Regions from separate parts of the Synechococcus sp. MIT S9508 genome, predicted to be linked through region 2. Evidence: predicted binding sites of a transcription regulator. Region 2 holds the regulator's gene; each other region holds the start of a gene.

Region 1 (3,274 bases), 1.0 Mb from region 2:
ATCTCGATCAACAGCGCTGTGCCGGCTATGCCTCGGACACCAGCTCCGAACCTGCAGCTCCCGTCAACGGTTGAGTTAACGACCCATCCAACCTCCATCCACGACCAATGTCTCTCCATGGACGTAGCGCGAGGCCTCACTGGCGAGAAACACCACCGGGCCGCGCAGGTCATCAGGTGATCCCAGGCGACCGGCGGGGATGCGTTCCAGGATCTGCCTGCATCTCAGTGGATCCGACTGCAGCGCTTCGGTCATGTCAGTTTTCACGTATCCGGGTGCAATGGCGTTCACCCTTACGCCGCGTCCTGCCCATTCATTGGCCAGTGAGCGCGTGAGGTTGGCCAGGCCCGCTTTGCTGGCGGCGTAGCTGGCCACATTCAATCCACCCTGATCACTAAGGATCGAGGCGGTGAAAATGATGCTGCCCTTGCCTCGCTCCAGCATCAGCGTCCCGATCCGGCGACTCACTCTGAACTGCGCACTGAGGTTGACTTCCAGCACCGTGTCCCAGAGCTCATCGCAGTGTCTCTCTGCGGGTGCCCGACGCACGATGCCGGCATTGTTCACCAGCACGTCGATGACTGGATGTTGGCTCAGAACCTGTTCGAGCACGCTGTCAAAAGCATTGCGGTCGCTGAGGTCGCAGCGAAAACCAGAAAATCGACGGCCACGCCTGCGAATCACGTCTCCCACCTCACTGCTGTCAGGGTTGAGTGAGGCGCTGATTCCAACAATGTCGGCTCCTGCTTCAGCCAGTGCATCCGCCATGGCGTGGCCAATGCCTTTGCGGCATCCCGTGACCAGTGCCACTTGACCATCAAGCCTGAACAGCGAATCCTCCATCGTTCTGCGCGTCCCTTATCCCCATTCTTGAGCGTCTAGGCACTGGGCAGCGGCTCGGGTCGGAGTCATGATCAAAACGGTCGTTCCCAGTGTCCGATGTCGGAATTCTTCGAAGCGTTCTGGCATGGGGAAGGCATCGGTGATGGCGGTGACCTGGAGGAGGCTTTGCAGGCCTATGTGACCGTCAAGCCTGACGACAACGACTGGATTGCGGCCTGTGCAGTGAAGGAGGCGGCTCCCCGGATTGAACGTTTTTCGTCATTCGAGGCCTATCTCGATAACCAGGATCCTCTGGATGTAATTGAGGTTTCACCGCAGATGATTGTGGTGGCGATCGAACAGCTGCCTGTCTGATGTCTCATCCATCCGTTGATTTCGCGGCCAGCGCACCGGTGAACGACCTCTGGCCTGCTCTGGTGGAGCGACTCGGTCTTGAACGATCGCAGCGTGCAGTCCGGCAGGCTTTAGACCTTCAGGCTATGCAGGGCAGTGCTGCAACGTTGCCGGTGTTGTTTTGTGAGACCTGTGGCCTGGCACTGGCCAGTACTGATTTGCTGCGTGAGCAAACTGGATTAAATGGCCATGGCGACAATTTTGTGCTCTTGTTCTCTTCTAGATCCAATGCAGTGCAGTTGGTTTGCCCTGTCTGATCAAAGACTTGAAGCCTTTCAAAAACCAGCTGTTCTCTAGATTGCAAATCTGAATGGTTAGGGATCACTGATATCACTGGCGATCGGGGATGCAATGAGCCACTACGGATATGAAGGAACTGTGATTTGATGGCCCGCAAAATTCAGCTGCCACTGTCGAAAAGCTCCAGCTCGAGTACAGCGGCCTGGGCGGCCATGACCTTCGCCTCGATTACAGCCTTGGCGGTTTGGGGTTTGGCGAATGCCTATCCCCATATCTGACGAGACCAGTGGAGCTGCCAGTGCAAGGGGAATTGGTCTGTTTTGTATCGACTCGAACGACCAACCCCTTGAGAGTTGTCTTATATAAGGTCTGTAGCAACAGCTACCAACACGTTCACCTCTTTTCGGAGAGGCGCAGTTCGATTCAGGCCAAGGAACGGGGACCTGAACTTGCTTCGAGGAACCACCCATGACAGCTCTTATTTACAGAGGCCAGACCTACACCCCTCATCACACTGCTGTGCAAAAGCAGAGTGTTGAACTCACCTACCGACGCGAGCACTACAACGCTTGTCGCCAGCAGGCAGCTCGTGAGCTTCACCCCCAGCTTGCTTATCGCGGTGTCTCCTACGCCAGATGATCGAGCGATGATGGATGACATGCCTCGCTTTTGCGAGGCTTTTTTATTGACCAGATCTGAATCTGCTGCCGCGCCTCGAGTGATAGGACAAAAGAGGAAGGCCGCCCTTCCGGATGGAAAGACGGCCTAAGTCGCTCGTTTGTGCATTGTTCAACCCATCGCTTGTCGAGTAAGGAAGGGGTCGAAGCTTCTGGCTAGAGGCGCCCTGGGGCCATGTGCTCTAGGTGTCGGGTTGTTGTCTCCGAGGGCACCTAGGGCGGTGCGAGTGGAGCGTCGATTGGCGTGGCGCACAAGGTCTGCCTACCAAAGGACCAACCCAGGTCATTGTTGAGACTGTTGGAGCAGGGGCCAGAAGTCAGTCTGCTTCAGCGATCTGCTCAGGTGGAGTGTCGACCAAGCTTGGTTCCTCCGATTGCGTGGCCTTACTCTCCACCCGCAGAGGCGTTTTTGGCATCGGTTAAATCGCGCATTGCCTTGGATGGCAAAACCTCCAATAGTGGAAATGGCTTGCCCAAGCTCAGATGCAGGCCAGATTTGATGCAGCTTCGATCGATGGCAATCCAGTTGCTGGCGACGGCGATGCTTGCAGGGCCGGCTCAAACGGCAGCTCCTGAGAGTGTCACCATCAGCGACTGCTACGACGGTGATACCTGCCGAACAACCGATGGCGAGCGGATTCGGCTGGCCTGCATCGATACCCCTGAACTGAGGGGAAAGCGGGCTGATCCTGTTCCCGCGAGGGCTGCCCGGGATCACCTTCGCGGGATGGTTGTGGGACGATTCGTCGGGCTTCGACGCATCACGATCGACCGTTATGGCCGGACCGTCGCTGAGCTGTTTGTCGACGAGATGAATGTGCAGTTGGCCATGATTTCCAGTGGATATGCCCGGATCGATTGGCGTTACGCAGGCCAATGTTCTTGGGCCTCATGAACAACAAAACTGCTCCGATTCACTCGATCGCTGTTGCGCTGCTTGCCGTTGCTGTCATTTTTCTGGCAATCAAAGAACCTCGCTGCGACTGCGACAACGACATGCCATCAGCAGAAACGACAACTGGTCAGCAGGATTCAATGCAGCGCCCGTCGAGAACTGGACGGCTGCGTGAGCTCCGCAAGTTTTGACCTGCCGCAATTGCACCAACCACTGACTCTGGTCA
Region 2 (3,274 bases):
GAGCATGCCAGCGGCAGCCTGTTCAGTGATCCAACGGTCATTTTTGAGCATCAGAAACCCCTGCGCAGTTCCGTCACTTGGTCGGCTAATCCCATGAGAGAGTCCGGAATCGACGGTCCTGTGATGATCACATCCATGGAACCAGGACGTGCGTCCAGGCTGTCACGCACCTCAGATTCGTTGAGGTAGCCGAGAGCAATGGCCAAGCCAAGTTCATCCAAAACCAACTGATCAAGATCGCCGCTAGCCAGGTGGCGACGACAGATCTGCCAGACCGCTTGGACAGCATCCACCGTTGTGGGGTCAGCTGAGCTGGCCTGATCCGAAAGACATCCCATCACAGCAGGTCTCATCCAGACCATCCGATCGCAGAGAGTGATCGCCGCATTAGGCCCCTGAGCCACACCACCTTTGAGGAACTGCATCACTGCAACACGACTACCAAGCCCAGCAGAACGCAAGGCTTGACTCAAAACTGTCCCGAAACTTCCTCGATAAGGGGCGGTATGCACCTGCAACTGCCCTTCAGGAGCCACCAGATGCAGGGGCTGCTGTGGCTGGAGCGATGGCAGAGGATGCAAACCCGCACGGTTCAGAACCCGATGATCGGCACCGCTCTGCTGGCGGGGTCGATGGCTTGGGCTCAGGCTGGCGGTCATCTCGGTCGCTTCCATGTGACTGGAATCGAATCGATCCAGCGGAATTTGAATCTAGCGGCGAAAGCACAAATCACAATCCCTTTGACACCATCCCTGGTGTCTCTACGCCAACTGGCAGGCTCAAGATCCCGATCCGGTTCCCCATGAGCGAGACCCAGCGCAACGATGGCCGCAAACCCGCCGACCTCAGGTCCTTCTCGATCGACTGGGATCCCATGGGCTTCGCTCTGAGCTCTGTGATCGTGCGCACCGGACGCACCACCGTGCTCTGCAGCGTCTGCCATGAAGAAGGCGTCCCGCGCTGGCGACGGGATCAGGGCCTGGGGTGGCTCAGCGCTGAATATCGCCTGCTGCCGGGATCCACCCCTGATCGCCAGCGAAGGGAACTGATGAAACTGTCAGGACGCACCCAGGAGATCCAGCGCCTGATCGGCCGCAGCCTTCGCGCGGCAATCGACATGAAGGCGTTGGCTGAGAACACCCTGCTGATCGACTGCGATGTGATTCAGGCGGATGCGGGAACGCGGACTGCAGCGATTACGGGGGCATGGCTCGCCCTGCAAAAGGCCGGCGAGCGGCTGGTTGCACAAAATCGCATCAGCACTCATCCGGTCATCAACCAGGTAGCGGCTGTCTCTGTAGGACTGATAGAGGGGCATGCTCTGCTGGACTTGGACTACAGCGAAGACAGTCGGGCGGATGTTGATCTCAATGTGGTGATGAACAACTCCGGCGACCTATTGGAGTTGCAGGGCACTGCCGAAGGTGCACCATTCAGTCGCCAGCAGCTCAACAGCCTGCTGGACCTTGCCGAACCAGGGTTGAAGCAGCTCATGGCTGCACAGCTGGATGCACTGCATGAAGACTGAGCCAGGAGAACCGTGTTCGTTGCTACAGGGTGACCGCGCATCGCTCCTTAACTTCCCCGCATTGATGCGTTGGTCATGGCCGAAGTGATGCGCGGCTTTAGTCGGACTGCTCCCCAGCCTGGGCGGTCCGCAGAAACAAGCCTGACCAATGCGCCCAACCCCGCCAGCCGCACCCTGCTGGAAGTGATCCGTGATCTGGAAGGTGCCAGCACCGAAATGGTGGAACGGAACAAAACCATCTTTTTCCCAGGAGACCCGGCCGAGCGCGTCTATCTGATCCGACGAGGAGCTGTGCGTTTATCGAGGGTTTATGAGTCGGGTGAAGAGATCACCGTTGCCCTGCTGAGAGAAAACAGCCTATTTGGCGTTCTCTCACTGCTCACCGGACATCGCTCCGATCGGTTTTATCACTCCGTGGCCTTCACCAGAGTGGAAATGGTGACAGCCCCAGCGAGCTCTGTACGCCAGGCGATCGAAGCGAACACCAGCGTGGGATTGCTTTTACTTCAGGGTCTCTCCAGCCGAATTCTGCAGACCGAGACGATGATTGAAACCCTCACGCACCGGGACATGTCCTCCCGGTTGGTGAGTTTTCTGCTTGTCCTCTGCAGAGACTTCGGGATGCCTGGCCCCCAGGGCATCACCATTGACCTGCGTTTGTCTCATCAGGCCATCGCTGAAGCGATCGGATCCACGCGTGTCACGATCACGCGTCTGCTTGGCGATCTACGCAATTCAGGCCTGGTCGAAATTGACCGCAAGAAGATCACTGTTCTGGATCCGATTGCACTGGCCAAACGTTTCAGTTAACCCCGCTACAGGTGAAGATGGGCAGCACCTCAGCGGCCTGCCGCATGTTTGACGCACCGTGACCGGCTGGCTGCTGCTGCTTTCCCTGCTGATCCTCGGGGGCGTGCTCTCCACTCTTGGTGACCGACTGGGTTCGAGGGTCGGCAAAGCCCGGCTGAGCCTTTTCGGTCTTCGCCCACGTCAAACCGCGGTGGTGATCACTGTGCTCACGGGGAGCCTGATTAGTGCCTTGTCGCTTGGGCTGATGCTGCTGGTGAGCCGCCAGCTGCGCGTTGGTCTGTTTGAACTCAATGACCTCGAAGCCCGCCTGCGCAGCAGCCGCTTGGACCTGAAGGGTAGCCGCAAGGCTCAGCGCAAGGCACGGCAGCAACTCGAAGAGGCTCGGGCAGATGAAATCAAAGCCAGAAAGATCCTGGCGGATGCGCAGGCACGAGCCGGGGAGCTGCGCAGCACACTTCAACCCCTTCAAGAGCAGACACGCCGACTTGAGGCAGAACGGCAGAGACTCAGCCAGGACGTGCGCAACCGCGATGCGGAAATCCAACGCACGGATGATGAACTTCGAGCAGTGCGTCAACGCATCAGCTCAGGCGAAGCGGAGCTCCAGCAATTGGAGAAGAACCTGATAGCGCTGCGACGTGGAGATGTGGCCATCAGCAGTGGCCAGCCGCTGGCCACTGTCACGCTCAAGCTGGATCGTCCTGATCAAGCCCGGCAAGTGATTGACCAGGTGCTGCGGGAAGCCAATCTGCAGGCTTTTCAGAAGGTTCTGCCCGAACAGGCTCCTGATCGTCAGATCATCCTCGTACCCCGCCAGGACATTGAAAGGCTGGAACAAGCCATCCGAAAGCCTGGCACCTGGGTGGTGCTACTGCGCTCAGCGGCCAATGTGTTGCGCGGTGAGAGCGTGGTGTACGCCTTCCCGGATGTACGTCC
Region 3 (3,274 bases), 420 kb from region 2:
TCAATTGGCTTGACGGTGCGCCCCTCGAACAGGCTTGGGAAAAGGCGTTTCATGACCCGTCTGTTTTCCAGGAAGTAGGCCACGCCTGATGGACAACGCAGGTTGTCTTCCAGCACACGCCAGTGGCCGTTGCCATCGCGAATCAGGTCCAGGCCTGAGATGTGGCACCAACGATTGAACGGCAGTTCAATCCCTTGCATTTGTGGGAGCCAGCCTGATGAACTCTCTAAGTCCTCGCGGTCGACGATGCCATCACGAATGATCAGCTGTGAGCCATAGACGTCGGCGAGGAAACAGTCGATTGCCTCCAGTCGCTGCAGCAGTCCCTGCTCCAGGGTCTTCCACTCGCTCAGGGCAATCAGTCGAGGCAGGGGGTCGAATGGAAGAATTCGTTCGCTTCCCTCCTGGCCAGAGTCATTGAGGCGGAATGTGGCTCCAAGCCTGCGCAGCAAGTGACTTGCAGAGGCATGATTGCGTTTTAGTTCCGGCAGTCCGATCTGTCCCAGTGAACTGAGCAGCGGGGCCAGATTTTTGCGGGGACGTGCTGTACCACTGCAGAAATATTCGTCGTAGCCGACCGAGGGTCTGTAGTCGGTGAACATCCCTTAAAGGCGGGTTTACTTCATCCAAGAGCTCGCACCAGCCAGGTCTTGTGACTGTTGCTACGGATCCGTGTCGAGGGTGGTCTGATTTAAAAAAATCAGAAATATTATGTAGTGCTCGGTACGAAATTTCCTGGTTTGGATTCGATCATTAGAGCAACGACAGCTGCTGAAAAGTTTTTAGTTGTTGGAGTAAAAAGAGGGCTGATTGGCAGGCAGCCGCAGCCGGAAAATCTCCTTGTGTTTGTGTTTGTGTTTGTGTTTGCAGCTGGAAAATTCTCTGGAGCTTGAAAGGCATCAGTTGCAAGCCTTGTCCAGTCGCCCGTTGAGCCAACACAGCTCTCTATTTGTTTGAAATAGAGCTGTGAAGCACTCGGCTTTCACTCTTTGATCGAAAAAAAAGAGTCGATCAATCAGTGGGTGTAAGCCACGCCCCTGTATTTCAGCTGGACCATCATGGGGCGAACTTCTGCCTGGCGAGTCTGATAAGCCTGCCGGCGATAAGTGAGCTGTACAGCTGGTTTCTTTGCACACTCTTTGTGCTGGTCGTAGGTGTGGCCTCGATAAATAAGCGAGCTCATGATTCAGTTCTCCGAAGCAAGCTCAGGTCCCCGTTCCATGGCCTGAGTCGTACTGCGCTCCACCCAAGGATGAAGTGAACGTTGTGTAGCAGTAACTACATAATGATTGTGATTGATTGGATTCTTGTTCTGGTGTTCAGACTGATACCACTTTCGAAAAGTTTTGGATTCAGTGGTTGCTGTTTTGTAGCTGCCTGAACACATTGGTGAACAATTGGGTTCCATTCTTTTGCAGAAGCCCGCCGAGTCGGTTCCAGTCGCGGCGTAGCTGATGGGCTCCGTTTTTTCCGATTGCGCTAACGATGTAAGCGGCGTCGGCTTGAATCCACCGCTCCAGGTTTGGTTCTGAAATTTCGAGGTGGCACTGAAGGCCAACGGCATGTCGATCGATCTTGAACACCTGCTCTGGGCAGTGCAATGACGATCCAAGCAACGTGGCTTCATTGGGGAGTCGGATGCGGTCTCCATGCCAGTGCAGGACCAGTGCACTGGGATCAAGGCCATGGAGCAGCGGTTCTTCCCTGGTGTTGATCAGCCAGTGGATGGCTCCAATCCCCAGTTCCTTCAGTGGTGCAGCGGGTTCTCCCGTGCTGAGCGGCTCCACTGATCCTCCAGCCGCTACAGCCAGCAGCTGGGCTCCCAGGCAGATCCCCAACACTGGTTTTTTCTGCCGATGCCAGCTCGACAGCCACTCCAGTTCATGCCGAAGCCAATTCATCTTCGGGTCGTTGCGTTGGTTCACCCCCATCGGTCCTCCAAGTACCACAGCAATGGTGTCTGGAGTGCTGGCCGGGTCGGGTAGTTGCTCTCCGAGATCTGGACGGATCGTCTGGATGCTCATGCCTCGTTGCATTGCGAGTTCATGGATCAGATCAGGACCCTCGTGATCAACGTGTTGAATCACCAGCAGGGAGTGATTCACAACAAGAGGTAGCGCTGGGCGAGTGGCAGCACGTCGGCGGGCTCGCAGCTGAGCAGCTGGCCATCAGCGAACACCTCATAGGTCTGAGGGTCGACGCTCATCTTCGGCAGGGCGGAGTTGAGCTTCAGGGCGCTTTTGCTCACTCCGCGGGTGTCCGCTACCGCCACACAGGTTCGTTCAAGCCCCAACTGTTGTTGGAGATCGGCATCCATCGCAGCAGCGCTCATGAAAGTGAGGCAACTGGGGGCGAGAGCTTTGCCGTAGGCGCCAAACATCGGGCGGCCGTGCACTGGGCCCGGGGTGGGAATTGAAGCGTTGGCATCACCCATCTGAGCCCAGACAATCGAGCCGCCCTTGATCACCAGCTCAGGTCGGATGCCGAAGAAGCCTGGTTTCCAAAGCACCAGATCAGCAAGCTTGCCGGTTTCGATGGATCCCACTTCGCTGCTGATGCCATGGGCGAGTGCAGGATTAATGGTCACCTTGGCGATGTATCGCTTCAGTCGATGGTTGTCATTGCGGCTGGAGTCTTCAGGCAGCGGGCCTCGCTGCACTTTCATCTTGTGCGCTGTCTGGAAGGTTCGGGTGATCACCTCGCCGACACGACCCATCGCCTGGGAGTCACTGGCAATAATTGAGAAGGCACCAAGGTCGTGAAGGATGTCTTCTGCCGCAATCGTTTCGCGGCGGATGCGTGACTCGGCAAAGGCCACGTCTTCGGGAATTTTTGGATCCAGATGGTGGCAGACCATCAGCATGTCGAGGTGTTCCTCGAGTGTGTTGGTGGTGTAAGGCCGGGTGGGGTTGGTGCTGCTGGGCAGCACGTTGGTTTCGCCGCAGATTTTGATGATGTCCGGGGCATGTCCACCACCTGCGCCCTCGGTATGGAAGGTGTGAATCGTTCGCCCTTTGATGGCGGCAATCGTGTCTTCAACGAAACCGGCTTCGTTCAGCGTGTCGGTGTGAATGCAGACCTGCACATCCATCCGATCGGCCACTGAAAGGCAGGCATCGATCGAGGCCGGTGTGGTTCCCCAGTCTTCATGGAGCTTGAGGCCGCAGGCTCCGGCTCGCACCTGCTCTTCAAGGGCTTCGGGAGTGCTGGCATTGCCTTTACCGAAGAATCCCAAGTTCACGGGAAGCCCTTCGGCGGCCTGAAGCATCCTGCC

What was found. The regulator NtcA, encoded in region 2, controls nitrogen genes in cyanobacteria. The targets are predictions, from matches to a motif close to GTANCNNNNGNTAC.
Region 1: a site for NtcA is predicted at 1,848-1,861, ahead of SIB42_RS09340 (DUF4278 domain-containing protein). Genes of this name have one in related genera too.
Region 3: a site for NtcA is predicted at 1,269-1,282, ahead of SIB42_RS03180 (DUF4278 domain-containing protein). Genes of this name have one in related genera too.

The regions. Positions count from the first base shown of each region.
Region 1 is NZ_CP138941.1:1,697,631-1,700,904, forward strand. It holds gene dnaG (DNA primase) at 1-74, shown strand, start outside; gene SIB42_RS09320 (SDR family oxidoreductase) at 76-843, opposite strand; gene SIB42_RS09325 (hypothetical protein) at 940-1,197, shown strand; gene SIB42_RS09330 (hypothetical protein) at 1,197-1,493, shown strand; gene SIB42_RS09335 (hypothetical protein) at 1,623-1,754, shown strand; gene SIB42_RS09340 (DUF4278 domain-containing protein) at 1,945-2,115, shown strand; gene SIB42_RS09345 (thermonuclease family protein) at 2,653-3,048, shown strand; gene SIB42_RS09350 (hypothetical protein) at 3,045-3,239, shown strand.
Region 2 is NZ_CP138941.1:211,800-215,073, forward strand. It holds gene dcd (dCTP deaminase) at 1-51, opposite strand, end outside; gene SIB42_RS01205 (cob(I)yrinic acid a,c-diamide adenosyltransferase) at 51-659, opposite strand; gene rph (ribonuclease PH) at 803-1,528, shown strand; gene ntcA (global nitrogen regulator NtcA) at 1,604-2,338, shown strand; gene SIB42_RS01220 (DUF3084 domain-containing protein) at 2,397-3,274, shown strand, end outside.
Region 3 is NZ_CP138941.1:628,382-631,655, forward strand. It holds gene SIB42_RS03170 (circularly permuted type 2 ATP-grasp protein) at 1-602, opposite strand, end outside; gene SIB42_RS03175 (hypothetical protein) at 717-893, shown strand; gene SIB42_RS03180 (DUF4278 domain-containing protein) at 1,016-1,183, opposite strand; gene SIB42_RS03185 (type 1 glutamine amidotransferase) at 1,353-2,105, opposite strand; gene ureC (urease subunit alpha) at 2,102-3,274, opposite strand, start outside.